4 regions of the Paenibacillus rhizoryzae genome follow, and region 1 is predicted to be linked to each of the others. Evidence: a T-box and tRNA genes for the amino acid it is inferred to sense, from the RefSeq annotation. Region 1 holds a T-box; the other regions hold tRNA genes.
What was found. A T-box is a leader RNA that pairs with one kind of tRNA and senses whether it is charged. The one in region 1 lies ahead of leuS (leucine--tRNA ligase), so its partner is inferred to be a tRNA-Leu.

Region 1 (4,141 bases):
CGTTAAGAGGTCGCTCACCTCTTTCTTTATTATTGGTGGATGCGGTAGAACCCACGCGTTGTTTAGCCTACTACGATATTAACCAGCTTACCTTTAACGACAATCAATTTGCGAACGGTTTTCCCTGCGATTGCTTCCGCTACTTTCTCGGACTCCTTCGCGATGCGCTCCATCTCCGCTTCGTCCGTATCTGCTGCAATTGAAATCCGCTCAACGATTTTGCCGTTCACTTGCACGACGATTTCAACTTCTTGGTCAACGGTCAACGATTCATCGAAAGTCGGCCATGCCGCATAAGTTAAGGCATCCGTACGACCCAGCTTCGACCACAGCTCTTCCGCAATGTGCGGCGCAAGCGGCGAAAGCATTTGAACAAAGCTCTCCATTGCTTCGCGTGGCAAGGATTCCGCTTTATAAGCATCGTTGACGAAAATCATCAACTGGCTGATCGCCGTGTTGAAACGAAGGTTCTCGTAATCATCGGTGATCTTCTTCACGGTACGGTGCCATGTGCGTTTGAACGCTTCGGACACTTCGCCGCTGCCGCCGATTTTCTCAGCAAGCTCTCCGCTGTCCGTAACGAACAAGCGCCATACGCGAGCCAAGAAGCGGTACATACCTTCTACGCCGTTTGTGTTCCAAGGCTTAGTCGCTTCAAGCGGCCCCATGAACATTTCGTACATACGCAGCGTGTCAGCGCCGTATACGTTCACGATATCGTCCGGATTGATAACGTTACCGCGTGATTTACTCATTTTCTCATTGTTGGTACCCAAGATCATGCCTTGATTAACCAGCTTATGGAACGGTTCTTTCGTATCCACTACGCCGATATCGTAGAGCACTTTATGCCAGAAGCGCGCATACAGCAAGTGAAGCACGGCATGCTCAGCGCCGCCGATATACAGATCAACGGGAAGCCACTCGGCTTGTTTCTCTTTGGAGCACAATTCTTTATCGTTATGCGGATCAATGAAACGCAGATAGTACCAGCAGCTGCCGGCCCATTGCGGCATCGTGTTCGTTTCGCGACGCGCGCGCAAACCGGTTTCCGGATCGATCGTTTCAACCCACTCCGTCACATTCGCAAGCGGGGATTCGCCTGTACCCGACGGTTTGATTTGATCCACGTCAGGAAGCAGCAGCGGCAATTGATCATCCGGTACCGGCTTCATTGTGCCGTCTTCCAAATGGAGAATCGGAATCGGCTCGCCCCAGTAGCGCTGACGGCTGAACAGCCAATCGCGAAGACGGTAAGTCACTTTGCCTTGGCCTTTGCCTTCCGCTTCCAGCCATTCGATAGCGCGAGCAATCGCCGCTTCATTGCTGAGACCGTCCAAGAATCCGGAATTCACATGCGGACCGTCGCCTGCGAAAGCTTCAGCCAGCACATCGCCGCCTTGAACGACTTCCACGATCGGCAAATCGAACTGCTGTGCGAATTCCCAGTCGCGTTGATCATGTCCCGGCACGGCCATAATTGCGCCTGTGCCATAACCGGCAAGGACGTAATCGGCAATCCAGATCGGAACAAGCGCGCCGTTAACCGGATTGACTGCATAAGCACCGGTGAATACGCCGCTCTTGTCTTTATTCAGATCCGTACGCTCAAGGTCGCTCTTGCGTGCGGCTGTTTCTTGATAATCCTTCACGGCTGCTTGCTGCGCGGAAGTTGTAATCACATCTACCAGCTCGTGCTCCGGCGCAAGTACGCAGTAGGACGCTCCGAAGAGCGTATCCGGACGAGTCGTAAATACAACAAGGGATGCATCATGGCCGTCAATGGCGAACGTAACTTCCGCACCTTTGGATTTACCGATCCAGTTGCGCTGCATGTCTTTAATGCTCTCGGTCCAATCCAGCTCTTCCAAATCTTCAAGCAAACGCTCTGCGTACTCCGTAATGCGCAGCACCCATTGGCGCATCGGCTTACGAATAACCGGATGGTTGCCGCGCTCGCTCAAGCCGTTGATGACTTCCTCATTGGCAAGAACCGTTCCAAGCGCCGGACACCAGTTAACCGGCACTTCGGCTACATAAGCCAAGCCTTTATTGAACAGCTGAATAAAGATCCACTGCGTCCATTTGTAGTAGTCCGGATCGGTTGTGCTGAATTCGCGGTCCCAATCGTAGGAGAAACCAAGCGATTTAATTTGACGGCGGAAATTGTTGATGTTCTTGACCGTAATCTCACGCGGGTGTTCGCCGGTATCCAGCGCATGCTGCTCAGCCGGCAAACCGAATGCATCCCAGCCCATCGGATGAAGCACGTTATAGCCGCGCATTCTCTTATAACGCGAGACGATATCCGTTGCGGTGTAACCTTCCGGATGGCCGACATGAAGTCCCGCCCCGGATGGATAAGGGAACATATCAAGTGCGTAGAATTTCGGTTTCCCTGCATCCTCGGTCGTCTTGAACGACTTGTTCTCATCCCAATGCTTCTGCCATTTCGGTTCAATGACTAACGGGTTATACCCCTGTTGCTCCTGGCGTTCCTGTGTCATAACGAATTGCCTCCCTATTCTCTCTTCCATGCCAAACCAGTCCTTATTAGAAAACAAAAAAACTCCCGTCCCTAGCGACAACGCTAGGGACGAGAGATTATTCTCCCGTGGTACCACCCTAGTTAGCAAACGACATGCTTTGTCGCTGCTCACTCTTTGCCCTTAACGCAGGCGAAACGGCACGTTTGCCACTGAAATCGTGTTCACGCGCGGCTCCAAGGCGAGTTCACTTCACGTTGGTCCGGCTTGCACCTACCGCCGGCTCTCTGATCCAAACGCTGCTAAAGCTACTGCTCCTCTTCAACACCTAAATAGATAGTTCGATTATAAAGAAGCGAATCCTGTCATGTCAAGGCATAGAACGCCCGAAATCTGTCATTTTCACTTGATTGCCGCAAAAAACAGCCGTTCTGATTCCGAATTAGCCTCATCCATCGTGAAATCCGCAAATTGCTCCACATGACTGAATCCTGCCATTAGCAGTGATTCCCGAATCCACTGCGCGTCATACGCCCGTTGTACGTGCGTCTCCTCAATGCGAGAATAACTGTCTCGCGGACCGCTCTCCTGCGCAAATATCGTCAGTCGGTGCTCGATCTCAACCCGCTCTTCATCCAGCTCGCAGGTCCAAATGTAAGCCACATCCGGATCATCGAGTACATAGGGCTGCTCATCCGCATACCTAGCTAACGTCTTCGGCGCATGAACATCAAAGAGGAACAAACCGCCTGACTTCAAGCCTTGATGGGTTGCCTGAAAAGCGGCTTGAACCTCTTCTTCCTCCGTCAGATAGTTGATACAATCGCAGAAAGAGATAACGGCATCTGCCTCTTCGCCGATCTCCCACTCGGTCATATCCTGCTGAAGCCAAGTAATCGAGCCGCCGCTGCGCGAAGGTTCATCCCCCCACTTGCTTTGCCCAATGGTCAGCATATCGGAGGAAAGATCAATCGCGTAGACCTGGTAACCGCTTCGTGCCAGCGGAATGGCAATGCTGCCTGTTCCGCATCCCAGATCAACGACAGTTTTAGGCGTTCCGTACCGTTTCCAGCAATTCTCTGCAAACTTCAGCCACTGCGGATACGGCATCTCTTCCATCAGTCTGTCATATACGGAGGCGAAATGCCGATAAGCTTCCATCTCTATTCCCCCGCGTCTGCCGCAGAAGTTGCCTGCGTCGTGGCAGTAGCCGCCGCCTTCGCTTGCTCGGTCAGCTTCGTCCAGCTTCCTTCTTGGACGACGAGTCCTTCGCGCATCAGCTTACCGATAGCCCGCTTGAACGCGCCTTTGCTGATGCTGAATTTCTCCTTGATGATTTCGGCTTGCGTTTCATCCGAATATGGCATAGCCCCGTTCGGACGCTCCTTCAAGAAGCTCAGAATACGCTCCGAATCTTCTACACGTCCTACTTCCTTACGCTGATTCATGGACAGATTGACACGTCCGTCCTCACGTACGAAAGTAACCCGCGCTTTCACACGCTCACCGAGTCGCAGCAACCGCGTCCGCTCATCGGCAGGGATGAAGCCATAAGCGCCAAATCCGATTACGCCGCCATCGATCATCACAAACGAGCCGATCTTCAGCGTCTTCGTTACCCAGCCCTCGACCCAAGTGTTATGCCAAGCTTGCGG
Region 2 (4,141 bases), on a different contig from region 1:
GCGATTTGCTTGGTAGTTAAGCTCGATATCATTCGTGTCACACCTCCTTGATGTTCGTCCAGCATCCGACCGCTTCGTTGTTATACAGTTAGACGTCGGCAATGGAAAAAAGTTGCAAGGATTAGCAGTGGTTTCATGATATTTTTTACCGATTAGTTGCGCTTTTGGTGCCCCATATGATACCTTTAACGGAAAAGATTTTTTTGGTGGAGGGAAAGCGAATGGAACTGCTAAAAGAACGCATACTGCGTGAAGCCTCTATTCTAAATCAAGATGTACTTAAGCTGGATGCCCTGTTAAATCATCAGGTCGACCCGATTCTTACGCAAGAAATGGGTAAAGAATTTGCGCGTCTATATGCTGAAACGCCGATTACGAAGGTGATCACCGTGGAATCATCCGGCATACCGGTTGCTTTTACTACAGCGCTTGCGCTTGGGGTACCGCTCGTATTTGCACGCCGGAAGAAAACACTCATCGCCGATCCGGATGCCTACTGTGAACGTGTACCGTCATTCACGAAAGGCATTGTAACGGACATTATGGTTTCCCGTCAATTCCTAACGCCTGATGATACCGTGCTATTCATCGACGATATCATCGCTAACGGCGATGCAGCACGCGGTCTAATCAAAATTATCGAGCGTTCCGGTGCAACCTTGGCAGGACTTGGCATCGTCGTGGAGAAATCATTCCAGGCCGGTGCTCGTACGATTCGCGAACAAGGCATTCGCGTAGAATCGCTGGTGCGAATTGCTTCACTGGATGGCGGAAAAATTCGTTTCGAATAAGTTCCAGGTAATTTCCATGATCATCATCTTTTCGAGTTGAATGAATTGGCTTATAATGATCGTAAGTGACGGATTGGAGGCACAACTATATGGGACAATTATCTGCTGATTATTTAGTAACCAAATTGTCGGAAGCGAAGAACCATTTCGAACGTGCTCTTGACTGCAAGCATACTGATTTTGATGACTTGTACCCTTATATGATTGAGCATCCGCAGTTTTTCTGGTATAAACGGTATGTTGCATGGTCCGAACTCCTTACGATTGTGAAGCTCTCGACAGAGCTAGAGATGGATTGGAAAGAACAATTCACCGAGAAACAAGCGGAGTATATCACGAGCCGTGTCATGTCTTCCCGGGTTCTGGATGAATGGTATGAAACGAATGATTCGAAAGAGCATGTTAGCTGAGCGCAGAACTAACAAGTGAATCGAAAGACCTCAATGCTGGCATGAACTGCCGTATTGAGGTTTTTTTATAGAAATGGAGCGATCGAGGATGATATCGGAAGAACAGTTGGATCAATTTCGGGTTGCCGGAACTTCGGTGCGTGTAGTGAGAGATGGGATGGAAGCCAATGATGTGCTGGGCATTGTCGTTGCATGGGATGCGGACTCCGTCGTCATTCGCAAGCGCAGCCGCAGAGTAGTAAAGCTTAGCAGAAGCTATGTTTATGAGCCGGTGACTGCACCCCGAACGGAGCTGTAAGCAAAAAGTTGAAACAAAATGCAGGTTCATTCGTATTGTTGTAACAAACGTTACTGGAGGTTATATGAATGAAATGTCCTGTATGTTCAGATGTTCGTATGCGCGAGGTAGAGAAAGACGGCGTTCTGATCGACGTTTGCCCGGATTGTAAAGGGGTATGGCTGGATCGCGGCGAGCTGGACAAGCTTGTACGCGGTGTCAAAGAAGTTCGTGATGATTATGACCGCTTGGAGCGCAGCGTGAATGTCAATCCAGCGTATCCGCCGAATGCGACCCATTACGACCAGGATCGTGATCGCCACCGCAGTCAGGGTCAGGATCACAATTACAATACCGGCAAAGGCTACAGCCAGAACGGGTATGACTCTCACGGGTATGATAAGAATGGTTATGACAAATACGGTAAGCCGCGCAAGAAGAAAACGATGCTCGATGTTTTCGGAGACTTGTTCGATTGATCTATAGTTAGAAAATTTCAACTTTCGTTCTTCTTCTTGACTTCGCCTGAACCGGATGCCATAATAAAAAACGTGATTGCAGCTTGTTTGCAACCACATCTGCCAGATGCGGTCGTGGCGGAATTGGCAGACGCGCTAGATTCAGGTTCTAGTGGTGTAACAGCCGTGGAGGTTCGAGTCCTCTCGACCGCACCAATTATACAAACACAGAGAAGCCTTGCTTATGCAAGGCTTCTTTTTTTTTGCACTTAAGCTGGGGTAGATCCCTTATCGCAAGCCTCGGGGGCCAGTACGGAATTGCCTTGGACTTAGTCCGAAATGCGCGGTGAAATGCCGCGTGAACGAATGGATCGACGTGTAACCGAGCTTCTCGGCAATGGCCGTAATGCTGAGATCGCTCTCCTGGATAATTTGCGAGGCTCGCTTCATTAATTGTCTGTGCTGATAAGCTTTAGGAGTCAGGCCGGTTTCGCGCAGGAACAGCTCGTGAAAGTATGTTCGCTTCAGACCGCATGACTTCCACCAATCCGACACGGGCTCCCGTTTCTCCGGATGGGCATCGAGCCTAGCCAGCAACCGAACGATCCGATAGTCGCTCGGCTGATGCGTATGGACGGCGTTGTACCAAGCCAGCATCCAGCCGTAAAACAGGCTGTTAACCGTTTCTTGCCGATGGCAGCTTAAATCCTCGAATGACTTGGAGATGAGGTGCAGCAGATCGAAGAGCAGCGGATGTGCCTGCAGCGAGAAGACGCTTGGCATGCTGTCCAGCTCTTCGCAAGGGAATGCCGGTGTGGAGGTATGGGGCTGAAACTTCTCCGGATATCGGAAGAAGAAGCGATTTAAAGAACGCGGTTCCTGCTGCTCCCATAGATCGAAGTAGAGATTATAGGAAGATTGCGGATGCTCCGGTGAGAAATGAAAGGCATGAGGTTGACCGGGACGCAGGAAAACGAGCGTTCTTCTGCCGACGGGGTACCGTTTGCCGTCGACTTCCATCTCGCCGGGTCCGTCGGGGAAGAGATGCATGGCGTATACGCTGCAGGTCCGAAGCCCTTCGTTTGAGCTTCCGTCATATTGATAGGGCATGTAGTCCCCAAGGAATGGAGTGAGTTCCGTCAGTTTCTTCACCGCGGTAATTCCTTTCGTTACCGGATTTTCCGTTAACTTTTGGATGAGTGACCAAATACGAATATACCTTTCAATGATACGATAAATAGAGGAAATTCGAAATATGTATCTGCTTTCATGTACGGATGAAAGCATCAACTTCTTCAAGGAGTGAGCGATGATGAAAATATGGTATGACCGTTCCGCTTCGAATTGGGCGCAGGGACTGCCGATCGGAAATGGAAGCCTGGGTGCCGTTGTTTGCAGCGGAGCGGAAACCGAGACATGGCACTTGACGGAAACGACGTATTGGTCGGGTCAGAGTGAACGATCGCCCAGCCGTTCTGAGGGGAAAGCAGGCTTAGCCGCATTGAGAGAACTGTTCTTCGACGGCGATTATGCCAATGGCGAACGACTTGTTGAAAAGCAGCTGATGCCGACGAAAGGCAATTTCGGAACGAATGTGTCCATGTGCGATGTGAAGATCTATTTTGGCCATTCGGAGGAAGGCTTTGCAAGGGAATTGGATCTGGAGGAAGCGATTGTACGCACCGGCTATACTTCAGGGTGCACGCGATATGAACGCGAAATGTTCGCGACGCATGCCGATCATGCTATCGCAGCTCGTTATAGAAGTGATCAGCCGGGTTCACTTTCTTTTTCAGTCGCAATCGAAGGCAGATCTTCAACTTTCCATTCATGGGCAGAAGCGAGCGAAGAAGGAAGCGGTACGCTCTATTTCAACGGACAAGCCACCGAGAATGTACACAGCGATGGCACATGCGGTGTGAATGGGCGAGGTATGGTGAGCGTAATCGTGCGCGGCGGAACGGTGAGTATTCAAGGAGATGCGATAGTCGTAGAGCTAGCTGATGAGGCATGCCTCTATTTCACGGCAGCAACCGATTACGGCAGAGCGGATGAGCAATGGAAGGAAGAGCCTGCATGGAGAATCGAAAATGCGTCCCATAAAGGGTTCGATGCTTTGAAAGCCGCGCATGTTGCAGATTACCGCAAGCTGTATGAGCGCGTAACCATTGAGCTTGCTCCAGCATCGTCTCGATCGGAAGAGCT
Region 3 (4,141 bases), on a different contig from region 1:
TTACCGGAGAAGCCATTGCTGCACCGGTAGTTGGAGCCAGTAATAATGCAGCGGCTGTGATAATACCCGCCAGCATAGTTTTATGTTGCATCTTTTTTATTTCTCCTTCTGTACATAAAGGTAGTTACCATACCTTCATTGTTTGTAAATAAAGGGAAATATATGTAAAAGAATCAAACAAGAAAGACGAGGCTGTCCTCGTCCTTCAAGCATGCTGAAATTTCTTAAACCGCGTAAACGGTTGCGCTAAGATTGATTGGGCCAACGACAGCAGCTTCGCTAGAAGCAGTAAGTTTCTCTACATAAAGCGAATAACCGTGTGCGCCGGTAGGCACGTTGATGTCGATGACTTGAAGCGTGACAACGCCAAAATGTTCGTAGCCTGCTTCGAAACCTTGCAGCGCGTAATAGATTTCTTGTGTACCGCGGAAAACACGGAACAGTACATCTACAACACCGTCAGTACCTGCTGCGCCAATTGTCGCAATCAGCTCGACACGATTGTTATGATGCTCGGGAGCGATGAAGATACCAAGCTCAGCGAGGATCGTTTTGGCAGGTGTTTGCGGAACCGGAATATCCACTTGGTTCGTAACGACTGCAGGTACGCTAACGTTATAGTCAATGATTTTCACCATGAATGATCAACTCCTTTCCTACCAGATAGGTTATTCTATGAAAATCATTTTGCTTTGGTGTGGACGAGTTGTCTTTCATCCTTTAAGTGAAATAAAAAACTGCCGGGTTCATTGTGAACCGGCAGTTTTACTGTGTTTTGTAGTGACTTCTTTAATTTGCAGTTCTATATAATCGTACACTTTGACGATCTCATGCTCATAGTTCTTTGCAATTTCAAAGTAGGCAACACCGGTGCCCAGACATTGGCTTCTGAACGCATCTTGTTCGTTGATATAGGCTGTAATGAAATCCTCTTCTTCCGGATCTCCCCGATCCTCAATTACATTCTGATACCCGAAAATGTGAGATACAAGGCTTTCATCGATATAAGCTCGCGAGAAGCCAAGAAACACAGAGATGATTTTCTTCGCATATTCTTCTTCGAAGTCATTGAGATAGTGAGGCAGGATATAGCAACCTTCGATGATGAGGTTCTGATTATTCTCGATATTCGTCATGATGATTCCTTTGATAACCGGCCACAATTTCTCACCAATTCGTTCCGTACTGTCTAAAGGTGTAAATCCGCACTCTGGATCAGCACGATACAGCCCCATCTTTAAATGATCAATGGACAGATAGGGAATGCGATAATCCTCAAGCAAGGTTTGAGCCATTAGCGTCTTCCCCGTGCGGCTGTTGCCACTGATTAGAATAACCATTTCCCTGTTCCCCTTATAAAAAAATAAACCCCAGAATCCTCTGGGGTAAGTTTGAAAGTATGGTGCGGTCGAGAGGACTCGAACCTCCACGGCTGTTACACCACTAGAACCTGAATCTAGCGCGTCTGCCAATTCCGCCACGACCGCATCTGGCAGTTCCTGTTTCAATCTATTGTTTGAAGCAGTAAAAATACTTTACCATGAATAGAATAGCAGTGTCAAACATGAATATGAAACCGCATTATGTTGTAACCGCATTATGTTGTAACCGTACTAGTGGTACCCAAACCCTTGTCGATCGCATCCAGCAATCGGAAAGTTGTATCGCAGCAGTACTCCCAGAACATGACCCCGCCTAGTCCTTCATTCTTAACAAACTCGCATTTGTGCTGAAGCGATTCCTCATCTTCATACGAGATAAACTGATTGCCATTGTAAAGGAATGGCGCTTTCGCTTCATCGTCCCAGAATCGGGTGTAACCATTCTTCTCAATATAGTCGTTAGCCAAACGGGTGAAATCCGGCCCGTAGCCGCCCGCTCCAGCGGTCATCTGAAGAAAGCCGTTATTGACGTTCGGAACATCCTTCCACATCCGCGAGTAGAAGGCCGCGCCGATAACGATCTTCTCGCGAGGCACACCGGCTGCAATAAACATGCGAACAGAAGCCTCCACGCTAATGCGGAACAAATCACCTGTTGACGCAAACAGATTCGTATGGTGACCGGTCAAAGTCTGAAAACCGCCGCGCATGTCGTAGGTCATCAATTGCACGTAATCCAAGTAGCGCTGAACTTGATCCATCTCGGTCCCGTCTATGTAGTATTGGTCCGCTCCCGCCGCGATGGTCAGCAAATAATGTCGGTTTTTTCGTGCGCCTAGTTGATCCAGTGCTTCTCTAAGTTCTTTCAAAAGCAGCGTGAAATTGCTTTTGTCGGCCGGGCTCGAGGCGATCCCCGCTACGCCGTAACACGGATATTCCCAATCCAAATCAATGCCATCGATCGCATAGCTGTCCAGAATGGCTACAGCTGTTTCAGCCATCCGTTTCCTGCCCTCCGGCGTAGAGGCAGCTTCGGAGAACCCGCCCGCACTCCATCCACCAACGGACAATAGAATCGTTAAATTAGGATTATAGGACTTGATCGTTGGCAGACTGGCTAAATGCTTCAAATGGCCAATGGAGATTTCATCATTAACTACATGGCCGAAAGCAATATTAATATGAGTCAGCTTCAATGCATTTTCTTTGGTTAGTTTCGGAAGCCATGAATCGCCGACATATCCTACCGAATAATAATTAGATGTTGATGTCATAGGTAGTTTTCCTCCTTATTTCTCATCTGTTAGACGTGTCCCTACTTGAAGTACTTCTCTACCGATCCCCAGCTTATAGCCCGCGGTTACATATCGAATGCCGCCTTCTTTATCTAAGACCACAACGAATGGCAGGGAAGCCGTATCCGACCCTAGCAGCTTGCCGCTTGCCTGGTGGATAACGAAATCACGATCGTGAACGAAAGAGAAATCAACTGGATAGCCTTCATAGGAAGCTGGTTCAAAAGATGCCGTCCGGCCTTCCTCACCGACAGCCATGATAATAGGCATGCCGAGTGCATCATAAGCACCTACAAGCTCTTTTATTTCTCGGAGCAAATGCTTGGAAGGCTCGCGCTCCGGCTCGATCCATGCCAACACTGCGCTTCTGCCCTGTGTCAATTCGCTCAGTGTTGCTGATGTTCCATCCTGGCGAGTTAACCGCCAAGTCGGGTCAGCCTCCCCAAGGACCGGAACTTCACTTCTCGGATATCGGAACGACAAAGGCAGTTCCCCACGCGCACCTTCCAGTACTGTAAAATAAGTAAAGCGAACGAGCACGGAACCGTCCTTCAGCCTCGTACCAGCGGTCATCCGATAGCGGCCCACTTCTAGCTCAAACGGCTGATCGTACACATCGGTTTGACCATGTGGATAAAATAACGATTGATACCAGCCATTCTCCAGTCTAGCAAAGGAGAAGTTCCGGAAATAGGCTGCTTCTTCCGCCTCAGCCGGAGCTGCCGGATCGCGCTTCAGCAGCACTTCGCCGATTACCGCAGTCGGAGTAAGAGTGCTTACTTGTTCGAAACGCGCATCATGCCAGCTATCATTCAGCCAGTACTGCGGCTTACGCTCACTGGGATGAAGCCTCGCAGGAATACCGATGCTCCGGCAAAGCGCCACGTATAGAATGTCACGTGAGATACGGTCGCCTTTCAGAAGGCGATAGCTGCCGGAAGGCATCGCGGACCCTTGATAGTACGTCATATCCTCGGCTACCTCAAACTTCAGAAGCAGATGACGGACAAGCTTAGTCGGGTCCAGCTGATAGTCCGCAGCCTCTTCTTCAAGCAATATTTCTTGAAAAAATTGTTTATAAGGACCGATCATTTCGAACAACACACGCGGACACAGTACATAACGAGAGAATATGTCTTCTTCAAATAAGTCCGCATAAGGCAGCGAGCCTGTCAAATGATCGAGCAACGCGGGGCGGAACGTATCGGTCAAATCTTTATCGTTTAAGCTCTCAAGCAAGCGCAACGGCCATTCTCCATACGCTGATGTCTGCTCCTGCAGAAAAGCAGCGATTTCATGACTGTTCCCGCGTGCCTTGCGAAGAACAGGCCATACTCGCTCTGCCGGAAGACCAAGCTCTTCAGCAATCTCACCCGCGCGCGCCTCACTAACAAACGTATCCTCGAAGCTTTTGCGAATGGCTGCCCCTTGCTGCAGTCGGTTGCGATGCTGCTGCAGCGCATC
Region 4 (4,141 bases), on a different contig from region 1:
TGTATTTGCTGTTAGCGGTCTCGCGAACGGAACACATACGCTGAAGGCGGTCAAGAAATCGGGTACTTATTTGCTCTTGGACAAATTGCGCTTCAACGTACCTTCCGACATCGCTGTCAATGACACGGATACAACGATTACCTACTCCGGCGCGTGGACGTATAACGGCAGCAGAGGCTTCGGCGATTATCAGGACGACGTGCATTACACGTCGACGAATAATAACTATGCGCAGTATACGTTTAACGGTACCGGCGTTGAGCTGGTAACGGAGAAGGAAGCAGGGCAAGGGGATATCGATATCTATATCGATAATGTGTTTAAAGGTACTGTGAGTACCTACAATGCAACTCGGTTGACGCAGCAGAGCGTGTATCGGATATCCGGCTTAACGAGCGGCAGCCATACAATCAAAGCGGTTAAGAAATCAGGCACGTACATGCTTATTGACGCGTTCAAGGTCATCTCCAATAAAACGCAAATCAATAATACGGACGCCGGACTTACGTATTCCGGAGCATGGTCATTGAACGGGAACCGGGGGTTCGGAGATTACGACAACGACGTCCATTTTACACAAACGAACAATGATTATGTCCAGTATACGTTTACGGGAACAGGCATTGAGTACATCACGGAGAAGGAAGCTGGGCAGGGCGACGTTGATATTTACATCGATAACGTCTTCAAGGCGACGGTCAGCACGTATAATGCTGCAAGGCTTACGAACCAAGTTGTCTACCAGATTACGGGTCTGACCTCAGGCAGCCACACCTTCAAAGCAGTGAAGAAAACAGGCACCTATATGCTGCTGGATTCACTCCGAGTTACACCTTAATAGAAAGAGGGCGGCTCTTCGCAATTGCGGAGAGCTTGCCTTGTTGGAGGATAAATAATGAATAATATGCTGAATGTAGATTCATATTGTACAGTCCGCGAGGGCTTGCCTCGTTTCCGGAAGAAGCTGAGTCAGAACGAGCCCATTACCGTCGCTTTTCTCGGAGGATCAATTACGGAAGGCTACGGCGCTTCCGATCCCGACCGTTCCAGCTGGCGGGCGGTAACCGAGCACTATTTGCAATCTGCTTATCCTGCTGTGGAATGGACCTTCGTCAATGCTGGGGTTGGAGGAACGAACTCTACGCTCGGCGCGCATCGGTTTCAGACGCATGTCAGGGACGAGCACGACATTGACCTGCTGTTCATCGAATTCGCGGTGAATGACAGTCAGCACCGGGAACAAACCGCTGAAGGAAGAGCAGAAACGATCCGTGGCATGGAGGGGATCGTTTGTCAGTGCCGCAGGCTTTCTCCACAGGCGGACATTGTATTCCTCTATTCCGCGGACGAGAACAACCTAAGAGAGAAGGAACCTTTCTTCATCTCTGTTCATGAAGAGGTTGCTGCACATTATGGTCTGCCATCCGTATCGTTCTTCCGAAGGGTACGTGATTGGCTCTGGGCAGGCGGAGGGACATGGGAGCAGCTTGCGCCGGATCGCACGCATCCGAGTGATGCCGGATATGCTTTCTATGCGGATCTATTGGTGGCATTTCTGGTAGGGGCTTTGGAGGAAAATACAGCTGAGACCCTGGATGTGATTTCATCCGACCTTCCGGTGCCGTTGCTGGAAGGCTCTTATGAGTTCGCTGTTATGCGGGATATGTCCACGGCCTACGATATGAAGCTGCTCCGGAAACAGGAGAGACCGGACAACATGGTCAACTGGCGATATGCTGCCGATCACCTGGCCTCTGATGCACAGGAAGCGGCGTTCAGCTTCGACGTGAACGGGCGGGGAGCAGGGTTGCTGCTCATTTGCGGGCCGGATTCCGGTATGCTGGAATTCGCCGTAAACGATGGGCCGTTCCGGATCGTGAATCCGTTTGATGAATGGTGCCCGATGTTTTGGCGTCCAGTGCCGGTGCAGTTGGCGTTGCATTCACAGGCGGAACCGATGCGAATAACGGTGCGCAATACGGCGATGAAGGATGAGCGAAGCACCGGGACATGGCTGCGAGTGCTTGCGCTGATGGAGCATTGATTGCATTCGTTAAGAAAATATTGACTTTGCCTAAACAATTATGGTATTTTAATAAACGCCGCTTCTGATTTACTGAAGCGACGACAACTGCCAGATGCGGTCGTGGCGGAATTGGCAGACGCGCTAGATTCAGGTTCTAGTGGTGTAACAGCCGTGGAGGTTCGAGTCCTCTCGACCGCACCATCATTCAAACCGCAACCCTTCGATTCATTTCGAAGGGTTTTTTTGTCGTTATTTTGGAGATTGCTTCGCGGCCGAAGCAGTTACGATCGAGAACAAACGAATAGAGTTGGTAGGATATGTTCTTTCCCCAGTTTCCACCAAAAAACCCACCGCCATAGCAGCCCTCCGTAAACGAACTATATACCATATCTAAATGGATTAAATGAAAATGGAGTATATCTAATCGTCGAAAAAAGAGCGATCGCCCCTTTTTTTATCAACTATATTGTCGAATCTATTAAATATTTTCTAAAAAGATATATTCACTATTTACAATTCTGTAAATTAGTCATAAAATGAAAACGCAAACAATTGTCAGGTTATACCTATTTCACATAATCAAGGTATACCTTCAAGCAGAGCGTCCAGAGAGGAGGCCATCCATACTTTAGCAGCTCAGCAAGGGTTTAGATGCAAGTTACTACTTTTTCTAACCAAGGGGAGGACAAAACAAAATGCGTAATGGAAACAAACGTAGTTTGATGGTCTCGGCAGCAGCATTGATGGTAGCTTTTTCGGTAGCAGGATGTGGCGCTAACAACAATACGAATAACACAACGACCAACACAGCTTCCGATGGAGCAGCAAATACAGACACGGCGGCAACGACGAACGAAACCAATGCCACGAACACAGCTGAAACTGCTCCGGCAGAGAGCGCTGGCGATCTGAAAGGCGCAACAATCAAAATCGGTCTATGGTGGGACGGCGCTGACCCGCGTTTGATGGAAGAGAAAGATCGTGGTCCTGCGGAAGACGAGCAAATCGCGTTAATCGAAGCGGCTGAGAAGAAATATAACGGCAAAATCGAATTCGTGAAGTTCGGCGATTACGGTAAATATGTAGAAAACCTGACAACGACGTCGCTTGCAGGCGATCCGTTCGCGGATGTAGTCGTGCTTGAGCTGTTCTGGTCATTCCCGGGTCTCGTAAACAAGAACTTTATCCTACCAATCGACGATATGCTGGATTTGAGCGATTCCAAGTACATTCCTTGGATGAAGAACGGCGGCAGCTACCAAGGCAAGCAATACGGATTCATTGATTCTCCTCCTTCCCCATACGGTATCTTCTATAATAAGAAGCTTGTGCAACAGCTCGGCGTTGAAGATCCATACGAATTGCAGAAGAGCGGCGCTTGGACATGGGATAAATTCCGCGAACTGGCTAAAGCTGCAACGAAAGATCAAGACGGCGATGGCAAAACAGACGTATTCGGATACATCGGCGATATGAAAGTAAGTACGGAGCAATTCGTATACGGGAATAAAGGCTCGTTCGATAAAGACGAGAGCGGCAACATGAAGTTCTCGATGGACAGCGCAAACTCGATCCAAGGTCTTCAATTGGTAGCGGATATGTACAATGTGGATAAATCGATCCTGCAGCCGGCTCCGAAAGACGGCAATGACAAAGCCTTTATCGCTGGCAAAAGCGTCATGTATGGCGGCTTTAGCTGGGAGCTTGGCGGCTTGAAGGACAACATGAAGGATACGGAGCTTGGTTATGTCTTCTTCCCGAAAGCGCCTAACGCGTCGGATTACACATCCTACACGCCTTACGGCAACATGTACATGGTTTCCAAATACTCCAAGAATCCTGAAATCGCTATGAAAATCATGGACGAAATCAGCTTGCACGGCAAAAACAAAGAGCTTGCGGTAGAAAGCTGGAAAAACCAATATACGCCGGATGCCCTTGATACGCGTACGCAAATGTACGACAAAATCGATTACAGCGGCAGCTACATCGCCATTCCGGATGCAGACAAATTGGTCGACAGCGTACTGAAGGATATTACGGAAGGTAAAGTAGCGCCTGCTACAGCCGTAGAGAAAGTCAAAAATCAATTTGATGCAGGCATCTCGAAGCTGC

Region 2: it has a tRNA-Leu gene. The T-box ahead of leuS (leucine--tRNA ligase) is inferred to sense a tRNA for this amino acid. The anticodon was not compared.
Region 3: it has a tRNA-Leu gene. The T-box ahead of leuS (leucine--tRNA ligase) is inferred to sense a tRNA for this amino acid. The anticodon was not compared.
Region 4: it has a tRNA-Leu gene. The T-box ahead of leuS (leucine--tRNA ligase) is inferred to sense a tRNA for this amino acid. The anticodon was not compared.

Annotation. Positions count from the first base shown of each region.
Region 1 covers NZ_JCAALT010000003.1:68,530-72,670, reverse strand. The annotation lists gene leuS (leucine--tRNA ligase) at 63-2,507, opposite strand; T-box leader at 2,590-2,820, opposite strand; gene AC6ESO_RS09105 (class I SAM-dependent DNA methyltransferase) at 2,889-3,647, opposite strand; gene AC6ESO_RS09100 (CvfB family protein) at 3,650-4,141, opposite strand, start outside.
Region 2 covers NZ_JCAALT010000001.1:387,500-391,640, forward strand. The annotation lists gene AC6ESO_RS01680 (hypothetical protein) at 1-32, opposite strand, end outside; gene AC6ESO_RS01685 (xanthine phosphoribosyltransferase) at 222-791, shown strand; gene AC6ESO_RS01690 (hypothetical protein) at 881-1,201, shown strand; gene AC6ESO_RS01695 (hypothetical protein) at 1,290-1,499, shown strand; gene AC6ESO_RS01700 (TFIIB-type zinc ribbon-containing protein) at 1,568-1,957, shown strand; tRNA gene AC6ESO_RS01705 (tRNA-Leu) at 2,066-2,152, shown strand; gene AC6ESO_RS01710 (helix-turn-helix domain-containing protein) at 2,225-3,088, opposite strand; gene AC6ESO_RS01715 (glycoside hydrolase family 95 protein) at 3,246-4,141, shown strand, end outside.
Region 3 covers NZ_JCAALT010000001.1:422,035-426,175, reverse strand. The annotation lists gene AC6ESO_RS01835 (divergent polysaccharide deacetylase family protein) at 1-91, opposite strand, end outside; gene AC6ESO_RS01830 (exosporium protein C) at 225-638, opposite strand; gene AC6ESO_RS01825 (2-phosphoglycerate kinase) at 747-1,340, opposite strand; tRNA gene AC6ESO_RS01820 (tRNA-Leu) at 1,401-1,487, opposite strand; gene AC6ESO_RS01815 (glycoside hydrolase family 18 protein) at 1,598-2,656, opposite strand; gene AC6ESO_RS01810 (transglutaminase-like domain-containing protein) at 2,672-4,141, opposite strand, start outside.
Region 4 covers NZ_JCAALT010000001.1:402,809-406,949, forward strand. The annotation lists gene AC6ESO_RS01745 (glycoside hydrolase family 27 protein) at 1-838, shown strand, start outside; gene AC6ESO_RS01750 (SGNH/GDSL hydrolase family protein) at 896-2,044, shown strand; tRNA gene AC6ESO_RS01755 (tRNA-Leu) at 2,141-2,227, shown strand; gene AC6ESO_RS01760 (ABC transporter substrate-binding protein) at 2,722-4,141, shown strand, end outside.